Regions from separate parts of the Paenibacillus sp. RS8 genome, predicted to be linked through region 3. Evidence: predicted binding sites of a transcription regulator. Region 3 holds the regulator's gene; each other region holds the start of a gene.

Region 1 (4,992 bases), 180 kb from region 3:
GATGAACGCCATTGCGGAAGGGAAGGGAGTTATTCATAATGTACTGCGATCTCGTGACATTGAGAGTTGTATCGCTATTTTGCGCCAATTAGGTGTAACGTTTGCATGGAATGGTAATGCATTAACTGTCTATGGATTGGGGCTACAATCATTAAGAATTCCTGATGCCAGACTTGAAATCGGGAATACTGCTACATCTGCGAGACTTATCATGTCTGTTCTGGCAGGTCATCCATTTGCAGTCGAGCTAGCCGGCAATCGACTTCTATCTACTAGGCCTATGGATTGGGTGGCACAACCGCTGATAGAAATGGGAGCGTCGATCACCTATCTCGAAAGCGAAGGCTACCTTCCGCTTGTGATTAACGGTAGGTTCCCATTGAGCCCTATCAATATCGAGGCAACAGTAGCTAGCGCACAGGAGAAATCAGCCTTTCTATTTGCGGGTCTCTATGCAGATGGAACAAGTAGCTATCGACAAATGTGCCAGAGTCGCGATCACACGGAACGATTGATGAAATATTTTGGAATTGATATTGAAATCCAGAATAACGTTACCTCTATCCGAGGTGGTTATAACTTTGCAGCCAAAGATGTGATTGTTCCAGGCGATTTGTCTTCCGCTGCATTTTTGCTAGCAGCTTTTACGATTCGTAGTATGGATCGTAAAAAGGAACTTTGGATCAGAGATGTAGGTGTGAATCCAACTAGGTTTGGATTCGTCAGCGTGCTACGAGAGATGGGGGTGGATCTGAAGCTACATCGGGAAAGGCAGCTAATATCCGGTGAGCCAATAGCGGATCTCTACTGCACTACAGGAAAAACGCTAACTCCCGTACATGTGGAAGGCAACGAAAAAGTACAGAGTCTGATCGATGAGGTTCCATTGTTAGCTGTAGTATCAGCATTCGCTGAGGGGACTACCGTCATTAGGAACTGTAGGGAACTGAAGGATAAGGATACAAACCGATTGGAGACAACTGCCAAGCTATTAGCGGCGTTTGGACTCGAGACTTCTTATGACGAAGATGAACTTATTATCTTTGGTGGTCGTAGTCCTTCGCCTGCAGTCGTGAATAGTTATGGTGATCACCGAATTGCTATGACTGCCGCCGTTCTAGCTAGTAGTATGGAAAAGCCTTCTATTATTCGGAATTGTGGTTGTATCGCTGTTTCTTATCCTGAGTTTCTGAATGATCTGTCTCAATTTGCTGAGATTGAAATTTTGCAGTGACGAGATTTAAGACAACGTATTTAAGGTGGAGCTACCAAGCTAGAGCGGAGCGCTGTGTGTGCTCTAGCTTTTTTTATTTCATTTAACTAGTTGATAAACTGTTAACTTTTCTATGAACATACTCTTCCTTGTGATGTTTTTTATATTTTGGGTAAATAGATTTAAGAACCTAAATAAGTCAGCGAGAAGAGGTGTTCTCATGAAAACAAATTTTAATCCAGACGAGACAGAACAATGAAATCGCTTTATATACTGACACAAATTTGTGAAACCATTCACTTAATTATTAAGAATTTTAATATATAATTAATTTATAATCAAAATTAGGGGGAAGCGAAATGAAACTATTTAAAATGATTTTGGTGGCCGGGGTTTCGGTAGCGGTATTGGCTGGTTGTGGAGCAAACGAGGATAAAGCAACTAACTCGGCGGCAACTTCAGCTCCGGCTGCTGAGCAGACAGATGCAGTCACTACTGCCTCGATTGTGAATCAAGCAGATGCATTTACTAAAGCTGTAAGCAAAGATGGAAACTGGATTGTAGCTATTCTAAATGATGTAACGATTCCTGAAGAGATTGTTGTAGCTGGAGAATTCCATGATAAAGGAGCCGCTGATGGCGACATCTATCGTAAGATTGCCCTTTACTCACAAGACGCTGATCATAAGATCACTGCAAGTTATACACTTACCGTACCTAAGTTTACTGTACAAAGTGAAAATTTGAAAGTTGAAGGCGGAACGATTAAAGGCGATGTTTATGTAGAAGCGAAAGGTTTTACTCTGCCTGAAACCGCAACAATTGACGGTAACCTATACTTCACAAGCGAGGATCTGAAAGCATCTGCAAAGATTGACGGAAAAGTGACTGGAACAACAGAAGTTAAATAATTTTGTAATCATCTCATACGTAGAAGCCAACCCATAGACTATGGGTCGGTTTTTTCTTATTGAGGTGATGAGATGTATCCCGGTTTAGACGGTTGTGGATAATGATTATGTGATCTTTGGTTGATTTTCTTAATATTGATCTTATAATATTACTACCACTACTAGGAGGAACACATATGTCTAAGGAATATTCACGTACGTATATTGAGAGTGTAAAGCTTGAAATGTTAAATAGATTGGGATTGAAGCAAGTGTTCTTTAAGGAGCAAATAGGTGACGCTTTGATTTTTGAAGCGGTGGGATTTGATAAAGGAAGCAAGCATCGTTTTTGTGTTAGACCGAAGACGAAAACGATTGACGAATTCATTTCAGGAAAATGGATGAAGGTCCGTAGCTTTGTAATCAAAAGCGTAGAGATGTAATTTTGAACTCTAAAATGGTAGTTCCGTTTATATCGGAGTTACCTTTTTTTGCAGTTACCTAATACTGTGAACGTTTCGTGGGGCTTTTTTTCAAAGATAATGTGAAGTATCGCCGTAGAGATCAATGGTAGTATGATGGTCAGTTAGCGTTACTTTACATAAGGCTGTGGAGAGAATATCCGGCATTTCCCCTAACTCTTGCAATGATTTATTGAGAAAATGAGCCATTATAACTTTTAACGTTATCCGATGAGTGACAATAAGCACCTCAAGTCCTTCGTTATCGTTAATGATACGCTCTATAGTCGGCGTTACTCTTTGTTCAAGCTGACTGTAGGTTTCACCTGAAGCTAGAGGGAGATATAGATCAGGTCTGGTGAAAAAATGAGAGTATTGTAAAGGATAATCTTGTTCAATCTGATCCGTGTTCATTCCTTCCCAAATGCCCATGTTAATTTCCATTAAAGAAGCATCCTGTTGAATGGATAAACTCCGCTTTCCCCGTAAAATCTGCGCAGTATGCAATGCTCTTGGGCTAGTACTAGAATAAATTGCACTTAAATTTTCGCCTTCCAAACGATCTCTCAACCATTCAGCCTGCTGCTCACCTAACGCTGTAAGTGCCGAATTTTGATGCCCCTGCATCCGTTGTTGCAAATTCCATTCGGTTTGTCCATGCCGGGTTAAGAATAATACTGTCTCCTTCATTAACGAAACCTCCCTTATGAATAGTTGTAAGTATAGGATAAAAAAATATAAATAAACAATATATAATAGTTAGGATCCATAATGTATGGTTATAGTAAGAAACGAAGCTTCTTGAATAATGATTTTATTTTATATGGTTAGGAAGATATCACGATGAACTTTCATGTATTAAAATTGTTTTACTACGTGGCGATAACAGGCAGTGTGACCAAAGCTTCTGAACGTTTACATATCAGTCAACCCGCTATATCTGCGCAGATCCGTAAGTTTGAACGGGAGAATCAAATTTTATTATTAGAGGTCAAAGGAAAGAGGATGGTACTTACACCGATTGGAAAAAGACTGATCGATCCCCTTGAGAAGTTATTTGCCATGGGTGAACAAGTACAGCAGATCATTGAGAATCATCATAAATTTCCTGAGGGTCAAATTCGGATCGCAGGTAATTATCTGGCTACAAGTATCCTCATTCCCAGGTGGGCGTCATTATTCAAACAATCTTTTCCGGAAGTGAAAATTCAAATCACTACTACTAATTCTCAGGAAGTGATGGAACAATTAAAAAACTTTGAAGCGGACGTGGCGATATTCAGTGATATGGAGTTCCCTTCGCATCATACAGACATATTTGAATATCGGGAGTTATACAAGGACGAGTATGTGTTCGTGGTCGCTGCTAAGCACCCTTTTGCTAAGCAGCAGGTTAAATTTGAAGAAGTGATGTCTGAAGCATTTATTATGAGAGAGGAAGGCAGTGCAGCTAGAGAGAGACTTGTTCGAATATGTGAAGAAAAAAAGGTACAACAGCCAAGAGTTGAGCTTCAATTTAATGGAGTGAATGAGGTTATTCAAGCTGTGATTGCCGGGTATGGGGTTAGTTTTGTATCCGCTTTGTTAGCTAAGCCTTATCTTGAACAGGGGACGTTAGCCAAGGTTGATGTGGAAAATGTAGTCTCTAATCATTCGATATGGATGGGCTACAGAAAGAAGGAGCTTAAGGTGAGTTATATTCAGTCATTTATTAAGCTCGTCATGAAGCAAATATCAATAAATATATAATCATTTTTAGGAAATTGAAGATAATCTTATGGTAAACTATGGATGAAAAATGGGGAGGGGTTATGATGGATACAATCGTGTTCAAACAAATTGAATTTGTGCGTAGTGTTACTGTTCGTGCAGTTGAAGAGCTTTCCGAGGAAACGCTAGATATCATTCCAGAAGGTTTCAATAACAACATCAGATGGAACTTGGGACATATTTATTTGGTGCAAGAGAAGTTTGCTTTTCATTCCGCTAGGGAGCTTATGCAATTGCCGGAAAGCTTTGAACGATTATTTGCGAAAGGGACAAAACCTGCAGAGTGGAGCGAGAAGCCACCAACACTTGAAGTGTTAATCGAGATGCTTTCGGAGCAACCCAAACGTATCAGGGAAGCTATGAACAATCGCTTAAGTGAGCAAGTGACCCCTCTTACAACCGGTAGTGGATTAACATTAAATACTATCGGAGAATTCATAAATTTCACGCTTTACCATGAAGGGATGCATTTCAATACTATAAAACTATTAAATCGATTTGCAGATTGAAGTCATTAAATCGGATCAGCAACTTGGGGGGGGATTCAATGGAAGTAGGAAGAATCCTAGGGATTGCTTATAATGTGATTCCTGTAGAAGATTTAGAGAAGTCTGCAGCTTGGTTTGTGAAACATTTTGGCTTTAATATAAGGGATCGG
Region 2 (4,992 bases), 2.4 Mb from region 3:
AAAGAGTAATGTCCCGAAGCCGCATTGGTGATTGTCAAATTAAAGGCTTGATCGATTGAACTAATCATAACACGTGGGAATAGTCCTACAAAGACTGAAGTTACCGACAACGCCATTACTGCTCCTGTCATTCCAAAAGCGTAGCCATCCTTCTTCTTCTTCATAAAATAACCCGATAGCACAAAAGCGATAATTCCAAGCGCTACAATAATCATAAGAACCGTTCCGCGCTGTTCGAAGATATCAGTCATATTATAAGTCATAATCACAAAAGCAGTAAACAAAACTGCAAGTGGGATCAGCAATTTCTGTGCCATCTTCCGAGCACGAGCCTGTAGATCACCCACTGTACGCAGCGTTGTGAACATGAGACCATGCACCAAACAGAGAAGAACTACCGTAAGACCTGCTACTACAGTATATACATTCACGATATCTGTAAAACCTGCGTACATTTGCATATCGCCATCAATAGGCAAACCTTTAATAAAGCTGGCGAACACTACTGCAAGGAGGAACGGTGGGAGGAAGCTGCCAATAAAGATACAAGCATCCCAAGTTCTTTTCCAAGCTACAGAATCTCGTTTACCTCTGAACTCAAAAGCAACACCACGCGCAATCAAAGCTAATAAAGCAAAGACAAAAGGAATATAGAATCCGCTAAACAACGTTGCATACCATTCCGGAAAAGCCGCGAACATTGCGCCCGCACCCGTTAGTAGCCATACCTCATTAGCATCCCAGAAAGGTCCGATAGAGTTAATCAGTACCCGGCGCTCTGTATCATTTTTAACGAGAATCTGTGTTTCCATTCCTACGCCGAAATCAAAACCCTCCAGAAAGAAGAACCCTATAAACAGAACTGCAATCAGCACAAACCACAATTCATTAAGAGATATCATTGGGCGCCCTCCTCATTATATGGATCATGCGAATCCCCGTGATCGTTATCCATCGCATAAGGACCTTTTTTAATTACTTTCATAAACAAACCAATCAGTACTAATCCGAGAATTGCGTAAATCGTTGTAAAAGAAATAACAGAGAATAGAACCTGACCACTCGTAATATTAGGCGACACACTGTCTTCCGTGGTCATCAGTCCGAATACCGTCCATGGCTGACGCCCGAATTCGGTCATGACCCAACCCGCTGTATTCGCGATTGGAGGAAGCAGTAATCCCCATAACATAAACCGCATAAACCAGGTGTTTGGACGGTCCATTTTTTTGCGCCACATTAAATACATAGCGTACATACCCAGTACAATCATTAACGTTCCTGCTAGAACCATGATCCGGAAACTCCAGAATGTCGTACGTACAGGTGGAATATAGTCACCGGGGCCATAGGTTTGCTCATACTCAGCTTGCAGTTCAAGCATACCTTTAACTTCACCGGAAAATTTACTGTATGAAAGGAAGCTCAGCATATACGGAATTTGAAATTCTCCAGTACTTTCTTGCTTCTCTGGATCAATATTTGCCCATACGGTCCAAGGCGCTGGGTCACCACTCTTACCCCATAGTCCTTCGGAAGCCGCCATCTTCATAGGTTGAGTCTCAACCAAATACTGTGCTTGCGCATGGCCTGCCACGGCTACACCAATAGAAGAAATAATACCTACGATAGCTGCAATTTGAAAAGATTTCTTAAAGAAAGATACATCTTGTTTCTTCAATATCTTGTACGCACTAATACCCGTTACTAGGAAGGCACCTGTTGCATACGCAGCAAGAACCGTGTGCGGGAATTCAACCAACAATTGTCCGTTCGTAATAAGCGCGAAGAAATCATTCATTTCTGCACGACCATTATTAATCGCAAATCCTACTGGATGCTGCATAAAGGAGTTTGCTGCCAGGATCCAGAAAGCAGATAACATCGTACCGAATGCTACCAGCCAGATGGAGGCCAAGTGCACTCTCTTGGACACTTTGTCCCAGCCAAATATCCAGATTCCAATAAACGTAGACTCCAGAAAAAAGGCTGCCAATGCTTCTACTGCAAGCGGAGCCCCGAAGACATCACCCACAAAACGTGAATAATCAGACCAGTTCATCCCGAACTGAAATTCCTGCAAAATCCCTGTAACTACCCCTACTGCAAAATTGATGAGGAACAGCTTTCCCCAGAACTGCGCCATTCTTTTGTACTCTTCATTGCCTTTTCTAACGTACATGGTCTCCATAATGGCAATCAAGAGCGCTAGTCCGATTGATACCGGTACAAAGAAATAGTGGAATATTGTCGTCGACGCAAATTGTATACGCGACAGCATTACTGTATCCATATTTTTCCCTTCCTTCTCCCCTTTTCGTTAATTATATTGTGTCAAAAATTTAAACGTCTTTTTGTGATTAATGTCACACAAAGGGGTGTATTTAACGGTAAAATTCAAATGATTTGTGACAAAAATCACAATTTACCATAAAAAAAGCAAAAAAAATAAGACGGTTTAACCGTCTTGAAGTTGTTCACTGCTCTATAACAAGCTTGACTCATAAAGGCATTGGTTAGGTAATGGAAATACCCTTCTTCAGCGATTTGAGATCGCCATTCGAATTAAGCAATTGTGGTAGCATCTTCGTGCTGCGAACCATTGGAGAGTCACATAGACGGCAAGAAGGCGCATGTTCAAATGCGAAATTATCCCTCATCCATCCGTTGCATCCATCATTGGTACACGCCCAAATCGCGGTATTTTCTTCCGGTATTTCTTCCAAAGGTTTCTTCCGGTAGTTCATTGCCGTTCCTCCCATCCTGTAAGTCAATAGTGACTAACTAGATATAAAAAGACCGTCCCAACTTTCAAAAAGCTGGGACGGTTTCTTCTATTATTACAGTTTTACAACGTTTTCGGCTTGTGGTCCACGGTTGCCTTGAACAACGTTGAATTCAACGCGTTGGCCTTCGTCCAAAGTTTTGAAGCCGTCGCCAGTGATTGCGCTGAAGTGAACGAATACGTCGCTTCCGCCTTCAACTTCGATAAATCCGAATCCTTTTTCTGCGTTGAACCATTTAACTGTACCTGTTTGCATGTGTGTTACCTCCACAAATTTAAATTAATATGTTCTTTTTATCTTCAAACAAAGAAAAAATTCACACATTGAAAAAGGTTGTATTACCAAATATAACAGCCCTTTTCAATGCGAAAATTAGGGACTAAATGTATGATTGATATCATATTACCACACCTGATTAGCAAAGGCAAGCTGGCATCCGGATTTATCCGGTTCTACCCTAATAAGTATTACCTTCCAATGTAAGGGTTGCCAGTCAGCCCAAAATTCATTAAATCAGCTTATAATTGCCATATTTATCAAATCTTTAGAAGAAACAGATCCCCGATAGCGATACAAAGTATCGCTATTTCAGGAAGGTCTACCTTCACAACTGAAGGGGTAGTCCGTTCTACTTGTCATTACTGCTATATCATTATATGCCGACTTTCGGTATATTATTCCTCTGGTTTTTCAAGAAGTTTAACTGTCGTCTGATTGACCTTCCCATTTCGGTAATAGGTGATCTTCAGATCCTCGCCAATCTTCGTTTGATTATATAAATACTTGCGAAGGGAGAGTGTGGATGTAATAGGCTCATCATTAAATTTTGTAATTACATCATTAAATTGTATTCCGGCTTCCTTTGCAGGTCCAACAGCATCCAGAACGACTACCCCATCCTTAACATTATTCGGTAGGTTCAGTTCCTTCCGTTGATCCTCTGCAAGAGGAACGTAAGGATTATTTAAATCTACGGAATATACACCTAAGTAGGACCGGGCAATACGCCCTTTTTCAGCCAGTTCATTTGCGGTATCTATCACATGGTTAGCTGGAATTGCAAACCCTAGACCCTCTACACCTGCATCGGAGATTTTCATCGTGTTAATACCGATGACTTTACCATCCAGATCCACAAGTGCTCCGCCGCTATTACCTTCATTAATCGCCGCATCGGTCTGAATGACCTCTTGCTCCCAGTCATATACGCCGTCCTGATTTAAGGATACAGGAACCTTCCGTTCAGTATAGCTGACAATCCCTGAGGTCAATGTGTCTCCAAGTCCTAAAGGGTTACCAATGGCAATGACTGTTTCACCTAGGCGAAGCTTGGAGGAATCTCCTAGCTGTGCGATCGTATTGATACCCTTAGCATCAATAGAAAGAACTGCGATATCACTCACTTTATCCGTACCAACAAGTGTAGCTTTACGTGTCTCACCATCTACTGTTACGACCTCAAGATTGCCGGAGTCTTCGATAACATGGTTATTAGTAATAATAAATGCTTTATTATCCACCTTTTTATAAATCACTCCAGAGCCTAATGCTGACTCATCCAGAATGTTCAATTCTTTATTATCTTCCTTATGATTGATAATACTAACTACTGCAGGACGAACCGTAGCAGCGGCTTGAATGATACGGTCAAACGGATCACTACTTGGAGTAACCTCCCCAGTTGTTGCTACCGACTTCGGGGCAGTTTCATGACTCATTTGTCCAGTAAGCACACTGAATAAGAACACTGCCACCACAGCACTGATTAAGGAGCAGACGGCGGATATTTGCCAAGTGGATAAGCCCTTGCGCGATCTTCGCACAGAATGCTTGCGGTTTGCAAATGATCCCTTTGATGCTTCATCCCCTCTGGACCGTGATACTTTAGTTGAATAGAAATCGTCATCAAACAATCCCACCGAAAATCTCCCCCTTCTATTGCCAAGCGTCCACAGTCTCTAAAACTTGAACCTAGCAATCACATCCCAAGCATAAACGCCTGTGCCGTCCTTAATAGAACGAAACGCATTTGTGCGAGAATTACAAGACATACAAGAACCTTAGGTGCAAAACACTTATGTTCTTATATTTCAGCACATATTACTGCATACTTTTAGACTCTCACAATCACTAAAAGGTTTCACTTTATCCATTAACCCCACAATAGTTTCAGTTAATCGAAAGAATATTAGAATCTTTCAATATA
Region 3 (4,992 bases):
TTAACGCAGGTAGTTCCGTTTCCATTTAAAGCTGCGATTTTTAAAGGCAGAGGGCATTATTTGTGTCTTCGTAAGTTTGAACATAAAATTAATAAAAAAGACTTTATAAGTCCAAGGGAAGATGCACTTACTGCGGCTCAGATGATCGTTTGGCTGACACAAAGTGAATCAGGGGATGACGAAGAGCTCAATTTAAGCGGTCGTGGCGGAGATTTCTGGGAGACGGTAGCAAGCGATACCGATTCTTGTCTCGGTCGCTCCTGTCCTTGGTTCCGCAAATGTTATTACCATCGGGCAAAACATGAAGCGGGTATTGCTGACGTGGTTATTACGAACCACTCTAAGCTTTTCGCAGATGTTAAGGCTGGGCACCAGCTACTCCCGGCTTATGAACATCTTGTTATTGATGAGGCCCATCATCTGGAGGACGTGGCTGGCAAGCATTTAGGTATGCATATGAAGCATTTCACGGTGGCTCACACGCTGTCCCGATTATACAAGGATAGTCGTAACGGCCAACTCCCAACGCTTCGTCAAATGCTTCAGTCATCAGGCAGTGAGGAAGCTTCTGAATGGAGCGGAGTTATCGATAGAATCTATCCAGATCTACTTACTGTAAAAGAAACCTGGGATCTACTTAGTGACAAGCTATTTAGTCTCTTGCCGGAACGTAGCGATGCAGCGGCGGGAGAAGCTGGACAGCTAGTCATGCGGTTACTTCCTACCCGTAAACCGAAAGATTGGGATGAATTGGTTGCTTTGGAGAATACTATGAATCTGACATTAAGCGAAATTATCCGTAAGGGTGATAAGATGCTTAATGAGATGCGTGATCAAGAAGGTCAATCTTCTTCAGATAGTTTAGTAACCGATATTAGCGGCTTATTTAAGGATTTAGCTTCTATACGTGAGCAAGTACGGTTTTTTATGGGATTAAACGACGAGAATGTAGTATATTGGCTGGAGGCGAATGGAAATTATCGCAGCAAATCGCTACAGCTATATGCCGTCCCTGTTGATGTTAGTACCCAGCTTAAAGAGCTGTTCTTCGACAAAAAGAAAAGTATTGTGTTAACCTCGGCGACGCTTTCTGTCGATAAATCGTTCCAGTTTATGATTGATAATCTCGGACTTAATGAAGCTGCGGAAGAGGGGCGTCTAATGACATCTCTCCTTCCTTCTCCCTTTAAGTATCGGGAGCAGGCACTATTAGTAATTCCACGGGATTTCCCTAGTGTGAAGGGCAGTGTGGGCGATGCCCGATTTGTCGATACGCTCGTACAGTCACTAGCAGAAGCGGCTATTACGACACGCGGACGGATGCTTGTTCTGTTTACTTCTTACAAGATGCTGCGCCAAGTTTACGATCCTCTGAAAGAGGCTCTAGCCTCACAAGAAATCACGGTGCTAGGTCAAGGCGTGGAAGGTGGAAGCCGCAGTAAGCTGATTCGACGCTTTCAGGACAGTGCTGCTTCAGTTCTGCTTGGAACTAGCAGCTTCTGGGAGGGAGTAGATATTCCGGGCGAGGCATTGACATGCTTAGCCATCGTGAGGCTTCCATTTCAACCGCCTAATCACCCTCTAGCGGAAGCGAAGTCTGAGTTATTACAAGCCCAGAAGAAGAATCCGTTTATGAAATTGTCGGTGCCTCAGGCAGTTATCCGCTTCAAGCAAGGATTTGGAAGACTGGTACGGACAGCGCAGGATCGGGGTATTGTTATAGTGTATGACACTAGGGTTATCGAATCTCATTATGGAAAGTATTTCCTTTATTCGTTGCCTGGCCCGAAAATGGAACATATGCTTACGGATCAAATGGTTCCTCGTATAGCAGAGTGGTTGGAAGACGGAGGCGTTTCTTAAGAAGGACATCTTCTGTTTAATTAATCACTCCACAATGAAGGGCGGTATAAGAGAATACCGCTCTTCATTGAGACGAGGTACAGAAATTTTAATAGGATTCAAACAGAATAGTACTTAAATTAGGAGGTAAATTATGAAATCGGATAAAATATCAGAAGCCGTTGTTCGCAGACTTCCTGTGTACTTACGTTTCTTGAATGATCTTCAGAAACGTGAAATATTAACCGTTTCCTCGCAAGAATTAGGACAAAAACTTGATCTGAATCCCGCTCAAATCCGTAAAGATTTAGCGTATTTTGGAGACTTCGGCAGAAAAGGTATTGGGTATGACGTAACTTATCTTATTGAGAAAATCCGTCATATTTTGAAGCTGGACCAACAGCTGAATGTGGCATTAGTAGGTGCCGGTAACCTTGGACATGCATTATCTAATTATAATGCTTATCTGAAAGATACTATGAAGATTACCGCTATATTTGATTCTTATGCACCTAAGGTAGGGCGGAAAATCAACTCTCTTACGGTTCAACCCATGGAGGAGCTAGGTCAGACAGTTCGTGAGCAAGGCATTCGAATTGGGATTATTACAGTACCTGACTCAGAAGCGCAGAATGTAGCAGATATTCTTATTGAATCTGGCATTGAGGCGATTTTGAATTTTGCACCAGTGATTCTAAAAACACCACCGAATATCCGGGTTCATGCAGCCGATTTTACAACGGATTTGCAAAGCCTTGCTTATTATTTGAAAGACGGAAAGGAAGAAAGCGGAAATGAAGAGTAGTAAAACGATTATCAAAGGCGGGCGTTTTCTTATTCCGGGAACGGATGAGCCTGTTCTTAGTGGATATATGACTATTGAAGATGATTTGATCACTTACATAGGAAAAGAAGAGCCTTTGATGGAAGAAGGTGTGCAAGTTGTTGATGGCAGTCGTCTGTTGTTTATGCCTGGTCTGGTAAACACACACGGCCATGCTGCAATGTCATTGCTTCGTGGTTATGGAGATGATTTAGCGCTTCAAGTGTGGCTTCAGGAAAAAATGTGGCCGATGGAAGAGAAGTTCACCGGAGAAGATGTATACTGGGGAACCTCCTTGTCTGTTCTGGAAATGCTGAAAGGTGGCACTACAACCTTCCTGGATATGTATGATCATATGGATCGAGTAGCTGAGGTGGTCGAATTATCAGGCATCCGTTCCGTATTGATGAGAGGCGTAATCGGTCTTTGTCCAGAGGAAGTACAGAATCACAAGCTTGCGGAAGCGATTTCTTTTGCACGGAACTGGCATGGAAAGGCTGACGGTAGAATTACAACGATGATCTCGCCACACGCTCCATATACTTGCCCACCGGATTTCTTTGTTAAGTTTGTACAGGCGGCGCATGATTTGGATTTACCGATGCATACACATATGTCCGAAACGAAACGCGAAGTGGAGCAGAATGTAGTGGATTACGGCCTGCGGCCTGTAGCGCATTTAGAGAAGCTTGGAATGTTCACACGTCCGTCTATTGTTGCTCATGGCGTTCAATTGAATGATGAAGAGATCGAGATTCTGGCTCGTCATAATGTAGGGGTATCTCATAACCCGGGAAGTAATCTAAAACTGGCTAGTGGAGTTGCTCGTGTTACGGATCTTCTAAAGGCCGGTGTGAAGGTGTCGCTGGGTACAGATGGCGCGGCAAGTAATAATAACTTGGATATGTTTGAAGAGATGCGTCTTGCAGCACTTATCCATAAAGGTGTAAGTGGTGATCCTACGGCTGTACCGGCTCCGGAAGCTCTGAGTATGGCTACAGAGTATGGCGCGAAGTCTATCTTTTTAAATGATGTGGGCAGGCTCGCTGTAGGCATGAAAGCTGACTTTATCGCGATTGATATAGACCAGCCGCATTTACTACCGCACACAGATTTGCTGTCTCATGCTGTATACTCTGCCAGTGCCAAGGATGTTGAGCATGTATGGGTGAATGGTAAACAGGTTGTAAAACATGGACAATGTGTAACGTTAGATGAGGAAGCTATCCGTCGTAAGGCGCAAGAATCCTTTGAGGGGCTACTCAAGCGCTAGTCTAAGATCATAAATTAACTGAAAGGCTGTGACTTTCTGCGTTTGCAAAAGTTACGGCCTTTTCTGTAAATATAAGAATTTATATGAATGAATATGAAACTTTGGATAAACACACGGGTGTGTTATATAATCAAAAAAGATATATTACTAGAAAGGGAGCTGTACCTTGAAGAAAAGGAAAAAATGGATCCTCCTGGGGTCAGTTCTGATTCTGCTCCTTCTGTTTGGACTTATCCAGTTCTATGCCTATATTATGAAAGATCAATGGAACGAGCGAGATATTGCTAAGGATATCGCCAAAACCAGCGCTGGTCTGACAGAGGTAACTAAAGCACAGAAATCCGTTTGGGATGAAAATGCAGTGTACTGGGTCTTAACAGGGAAGAATCAATCCGGGACCGAGTTGATGGTATGGGTACGCTTTACTGTAGACGGGAAGTTTGCAGAAGGCAACGACGCAGTATATGCTGAGGAACTGAGTAAAGGGACCTCTGAAGCGAAAATACGCAGCATAATTAAAGCTGATCTTCCGGACGTTAGTATCGAGCGGTTGTTGCCGGGGGTATATAACGGAGAGTATGCATGGCAGCTTTTTTATAAACAAAGCGGTCGGTATTATTATCAATTTTATCGGTTCTCAGATGGAGCTCGAATGGGTGAAGGATATAGTTTACCCAGCCGCTAAAATAAACAAAAGTACTATACTATAAACAAGCGGACCATTTATGGTTCGCTTGTTTTCGTTAATGTGATGGATTATTTTGATATACTCGTAATGTGCTATTTGTGATATACTAAGTAGGTAGTTTTTATATATTCTATTTAAAAAACACATGTGAAAATAAACCTGTTAATGACAAGTAACGGCTCTTTTTCTCGTTGAAATAAATCAATATATTTAATGAATTGGAAAAAAATAAAAAATAAAATTTTAAATATCTTCACACTTTTTTTTATTTTCGTATATACACATGTGATATACTACTGTTTGTAATTAGAACAGTATTAAGAGAACGTTAGGCTCTGATGAGCGCTTAACAGCTTTGATTTATTG
Region 4 (4,992 bases), 2.9 Mb from region 3:
TACGCCAGCCTATCAGCCGGTTGCTAAATCGGTAGAACTAAATAACCGCGTATTAGTGGAAAGTCCACTTCGTGAAGTGAACGGGCGTTATGAGATAGATTTTGCTGATATGGAGTTGCGAATGCAAGAAGGGGTTAAAATTGTACTGCTCATCTCACCGCATAATCCGGTTGGACGAGTATGGACACGAGCCGAACTAGAACGAATCGTTAGCTTGTGTACAAAATATGATGCTTATATTGTATCGGATGATATTCATGCCGACTTTATCCATGCTGGCCATGAGCATACGATAATCGGGAAGATATCGACTGAGGCAGAGCAGCGATCCTTTACCTGTACTTCCCCAGGGAAGACCTTCAATCTTGCAAGCCTTGAAATTGCTAACATCGTGATTCCGAATGATCAGCTGCGTGAGAGATTTAGACATTGCTTACAGCAAGCAGGCTGTCATAACCCAACCTTTTTTGCAGTACCTGCATTAGAAGTGGCTTATACGGAATGCGATGAATGGCTGGAAGAATTACGAGGTTATATCACGGCCAATATCGATTGGGTGAAAGTTTATATAGCTGAATATATGCCTGAGCTTCGCGTGATCGAATCAGAAGGAACCTATCTATTATGGGTGGATTGTAGGGCAATTAGCACCAACGAAGCAGAGCTAAAGCAGTGGATTGAGTCCGATGCGAAGGTTAGTGTGAGCTTTGGAACAGGTTTTGGGGCATCAGGAGAAGGCTTTATTCGCTTAAATATTGCAACGCCACTGCCCATGTTACAAGAAGCTTTTCATCGGCTGTACCGGGCCTATCCATTAAAAAATTCATAATAAAAAAATCTTTATCAATGACCTTGAAAGACCTCGTTAGTAGCCTTTTTCAGATCCGTATCAAGGGGGATAATAATCATGTCCAAATCAGAAACACCAAGAGTCAAGAAACAGCCGACGATGTTCTTAGCGCTATTGCCGATTATTACGATGATTGTGCTACTTAGTTTAGGGTATGTGTTGTTTGAATTACCACCAGAACCACTTATTATTACCTCAGCGGTTGTTGCTGGTATTATCGCGATTATTCTTGGTTATAGCTATAACGACATACTAGAATCTATCGCTGGTAAGATCGCGAAAACGATGCCCGCCATTCTTATTCTGATCATGGTTGGTTTTATGATTGGGGCATGGATGGTTGGTGGAACGATTCCAATGATGATTTACTATGGATTGAAAATTATTAGTCCACAATTTCTGCTTATTACCGCATTTATTGCGACAGCTGCCGTTTCGCTTTGTACGGGCACATCTTGGGGGTCAGCGGGAACGATCGGGGTTGCTTTTATGGGCGTTGGCGCGGGTATGGATGCAAACCTAGCAGCAGTGGCTGGTGCAGTAGTTGCAGGTGCTTATTTTGGTGATAAATTGTCACCGCTTTCAGACACGACTAATATTGCGGCGTTAGCAACAGGTGTCAATCTATATGAGCATATTGGACATTTATTGTATACCACAATTCCTTCCTTTATTGTCGCAAGCGTTGTTTTTATTATTACAGGCCTAAACACAGATGCCGCAGGCGCTATTGTTCCGGAGAAGGTTGGAACAATCATGGGATCGTTGAATACAATTTATGACTTTAATCTGCTGCTTATAGTACCCGTATTAATCATCTTGTATGGTTCAATTACGAAGAAACCGACAATACCGGTCATGCTGATCTCTTCTATGTTCGCTATGGCTAACGCACTTGTATTCCAGGGGTTTACTTTGAATGATGTCGTATCTTCTGTTGTTAATGGATTTAATATTTCTATGGTTCAAGTTGCTGGGTTTGATTCTGCCAACGTTATTGAAGATGTACCCCGTCTTCTAAATCGTGGCGGAATGAACTCCATGATGGGGACACTTCTCATTTGCTTCTGTGCAATCACGTTCGCTGGAACCATATCTCTGACCAAGTCCTTGGAATTGATTGTTAATAAGCTTTTGAAGTTCGTCCATTCCACAGGTTCAATGATCGTAGCAACAATTGTTACAGGTCTTACGATGATCGGAGTTACAAGTAATGGTCAGGTGTCCATCTTAATGCCAGGTGAAATGCTACGTGAAGCATATATCCGTCGGGGCTTACATCCGAAGAACTTGGGACGTACCATCGAGGATTCAGCGGCGATTACCGAGCCTATTCTGCCTTGGACAGCTGCAGGTGCTTATATGGCGGGTACGCTGGGTGTTGCAACGCTAGATTATTTACCTTGGGCTGTTCTCTGTTGGACAGGAATAATCTTTGCGACGATATGGGGCTTCACGGGATTCGGTATCGCGAAGTTAACGCCAGAGCAACAGGCAGAAATGCTAAAGGAATATGACGGCAACACTAATGAACAAGCTGGATAAAGGAGTCTTTTAAAATGACAAATATGCATAAAGAAACTGTAATAACAACGGATGCACCAGGCGCAATTGGACCTTACTCTCAAGCTGTAAAGCTTGGGAACGTCCTATATACTTCAGGACAACTCGGACTAGACCCGGTTAATGGGACTTTTCCTGCTACGGTTGAGGAACAGACGGAACGGTCGTTGCTGAATGTCAAAGCCATACTGGAAGCGGCGGGTACAAGCATGGATCAGGTAATAAAGACGACCGTTTTCCTAAAGGATATGAATGATTTTCTTAAGGTGAATGAGATTTATGGAAGGTTTTTTGCTCAGCCATACCCTGCTCGCAGCGCTGTTGAAGTAGCACGTCTGCCTAAGGATGGGCTCGTAGAAATTGAAGTTATAGCTTATGTACCTTAAGTGATCCAGTAACGCTCAAACTACGGATTCCTTTAGAATTTCAGTTAGTTAAGCCTGCACACCCTGTATGGAAAAAGGATAAGGAAATAAGGCAGATGGCCACCCTGGAAAGGGTGGCTTTTTTGAAATATAAGAGTATATAGGCTGCACAGCTTTAATAACTGAGTAGGGAGCTGAGATGTATTTGAAATGGAGGAATTTTATGAAAAAATAATTGAAAATATACATGAAAATGTGACAGTAATCATAACTAATTACAGAAAACCTTCACAAAATAGTATCTTTGCTTTATTATAAATGTGAAAACATTCACAAAGGGGCGTTATAAAGGTGAAAAAGACAACAAGTGCTGCTCTTATTCTCATTCTTTCGGTTATGCTCGTGATCGCAGGCTGCGGTAACAGTAATAGCAACAGCGCAGGTAATAGTGCTGGCAACGAGAACAAGAGTAAGGTCAATGAGACGGCTAAAAATGATAAAACCGAAGCCGTATCTGGTGCATCAGAGGCTAGCTACACACCACTGGATCAATTAAAAGATAGCTATGATATCGTTATTGTCGGAGCCGGCGGTGCTGGAATGTCCGCTGCACTAGAAGCAAAGGCTAAAGGTTTGAACCCGGTTATTTTAGAAAAAATGCCAGTTGCTGGCGGGAATACAAGTAAATCCTCATCGGGGATGAATGCTTCTGAAACAAAATTCCAAAAAGATCAAGGTATTAAAGATAGCAATGATTTATTTTATGAAGAGACATTAAAAGGTGGTCACGACACCAACGATAAAGAGATGCTTCGTTTCTTCGTAGATAATTCCGCAAGTGCTATTGATTGGTTGGATTCGATCGGAATCAGACTGAACAATATCACGATCACAGGCGGCATGAACGAAAAACGTACTCACCGCCCAGAAGACGGCTCTGCGGTAGGCCAATACCTTGTCAAAGGATTGGTTAAGAATATACAAGAAAAAGAAATTCCATTGTTTGTGAACGCAGATGTGAAGGAAATCACCCAAAAAGATGGTAAGGTTGACGGAGTAAAGGTACTCTTTAACCAAGCCGATGAAAAAACCATTACAGCGAAGGCTGTTGTTGTCACTACCGGTGGTTTCGGTTCTAATATGGACATGATCTCTACAGTTAGACCTGATTTGGAAGGTTACGTTACTACTAACCAAATCGGCAGTACCGGTGACGGCATCAAAATGATCGAGGCACTTGGCGGAACCACCGTTGATATGGATCAAATCCAGGTTCACCCAACAGTTCAACAAGAAAAATCTTATCTGATCGGGGAAGCTGTACGCGGCGAAGGTTCTATCCTCGTAAATAGCGAAGGCACACGGTTCGTAAATGAATTGACTACACGTGATAAAGTTACCGAAGCGATCAATGCACTTCCTGAAAAAGCGGCAACGCTTGTCTTTGATTCCGGCGTCAAATCACGCGTGAAAGCAATTGAACAATATGACAAAATGGGCTTCGTGATCCAAGCGGATACCATCGAAGCATTGGCGAAAGAAATCGGTGTTCCAGCCGATAAGCTAAAAGAGACACTTGATACTTGGAACAGCGCAGTAAAGAACAAGAACGATGCTGAATTTGGCAGAACGACAGGAATGGACAACGACTTGTCCACCGCTCCATACTACGCTATTAAGATCGCACCTGGGATTCACTACACTATGGGCGGCGTGAAGATCAACACGAATACAGAAGTATTAAATAAAGAAGGCGCAGCTATTCCTGGCCTGTTTGCAGCAGGTGAAGTAACAGGCGGATTGCACGGTCAAAACCGGATCGGCGGTAACTCTGTAGCTGAGATCATTATCTTCGGCCGTCAAGCCGGAATTAAATCTGCTGAGTTCGTGCAAGCACAATAAGATTTAACTACTATTCTGGTTAAAACAAAAGAACCGCTTGGGCTAATTGAAGCCCGGGCGGTTCTTTGTTTAATCACTCATTCAAAGTGAGTGGAGCGTCGCTATTCAAAAAGCTGCTTCCCGCTTTTAGCCTGTTCTTCTCGCATCCATTGTGACAGTTGTCGTTTGAGTTTAAGGAATTCCGGGGAATCCGTAATCTCATCACGGCGTGGCCGTGGAAATGGCACGTCAACAGTATGTAGGATGGAGCCGGGGCGACCGGAGAATACATAAATACGATTCGAGAGCAGCAACGCTTCTTCGATGTTATGG

What was found. Region 3 encodes Rex, which represses fermentation and respiration genes when NADH is low (regulators of the CRP and FNR family bind a similar motif). Its sites were predicted from a motif close to TTGTGAAATATTTCACAA; they were not measured.
Region 1: the regulator Rex is predicted to act here: its motif matches at 1,498-1,515, upstream of ACDZ28_RS28420 (polymer-forming cytoskeletal protein).
Region 2: the regulator Rex is predicted to act here: its motif matches at 2,407-2,424, upstream of ACDZ28_RS07875 (cytochrome ubiquinol oxidase subunit I).
Region 4: the regulator Rex is predicted to act here: its motif matches at 3,097-3,114, upstream of ACDZ28_RS10280 (flavocytochrome c).

The regions. Positions count from the first base shown of each region.
Region 1 is NZ_CP168131.1:6,028,983-6,033,974, reverse strand. Features, by position in the region: gene aroA (3-phosphoshikimate 1-carboxyvinyltransferase) at 1-1,234, shown strand, start outside; gene ACDZ28_RS28420 (polymer-forming cytoskeletal protein) at 1,573-2,124, shown strand; gene ACDZ28_RS28415 (hypothetical protein) at 2,301-2,546, shown strand; gene ACDZ28_RS28410 (histidine phosphatase family protein) at 2,637-3,254, opposite strand; gene ACDZ28_RS28405 (LysR family transcriptional regulator) at 3,408-4,313, shown strand; gene ACDZ28_RS28400 (DinB family protein) at 4,352-4,843, shown strand; gene ACDZ28_RS28395 (VOC family protein) at 4,882-4,992, shown strand, end outside.
Region 2 is NZ_CP168131.1:1,485,159-1,490,150, forward strand. Features, by position in the region: gene cydB (cytochrome d ubiquinol oxidase subunit II) at 1-902, opposite strand, end outside; gene ACDZ28_RS07875 (cytochrome ubiquinol oxidase subunit I) at 899-2,293, opposite strand; gene ACDZ28_RS07880 (cold-shock protein) at 2,517-2,747, opposite strand; gene ACDZ28_RS07885 (cold-shock protein) at 2,841-3,041, opposite strand; gene ACDZ28_RS07890 (S1C family serine protease) at 3,461-4,705, opposite strand.
Region 3 is NZ_CP168131.1:6,205,338-6,210,329, reverse strand. Features, by position in the region: gene dinG (ATP-dependent DNA helicase DinG) at 1-1,863, shown strand, start outside; gene ACDZ28_RS29195 (redox-sensing transcriptional repressor Rex) at 1,997-2,647, shown strand; gene ACDZ28_RS29190 (amidohydrolase) at 2,637-3,938, shown strand; gene ACDZ28_RS29185 (DUF5590 domain-containing protein) at 4,105-4,623, shown strand.
Region 4 is NZ_CP168131.1:2,009,086-2,014,077, forward strand. Features, by position in the region: gene ACDZ28_RS10265 (MalY/PatB family protein) at 1-829, shown strand, start outside; gene nhaC (Na+/H+ antiporter NhaC) at 908-2,395, shown strand; gene ACDZ28_RS10275 (RidA family protein) at 2,410-2,799, shown strand; gene ACDZ28_RS10280 (flavocytochrome c) at 3,130-4,680, shown strand; gene ACDZ28_RS10285 (ABC transporter ATP-binding protein) at 4,782-4,992, opposite strand, start outside.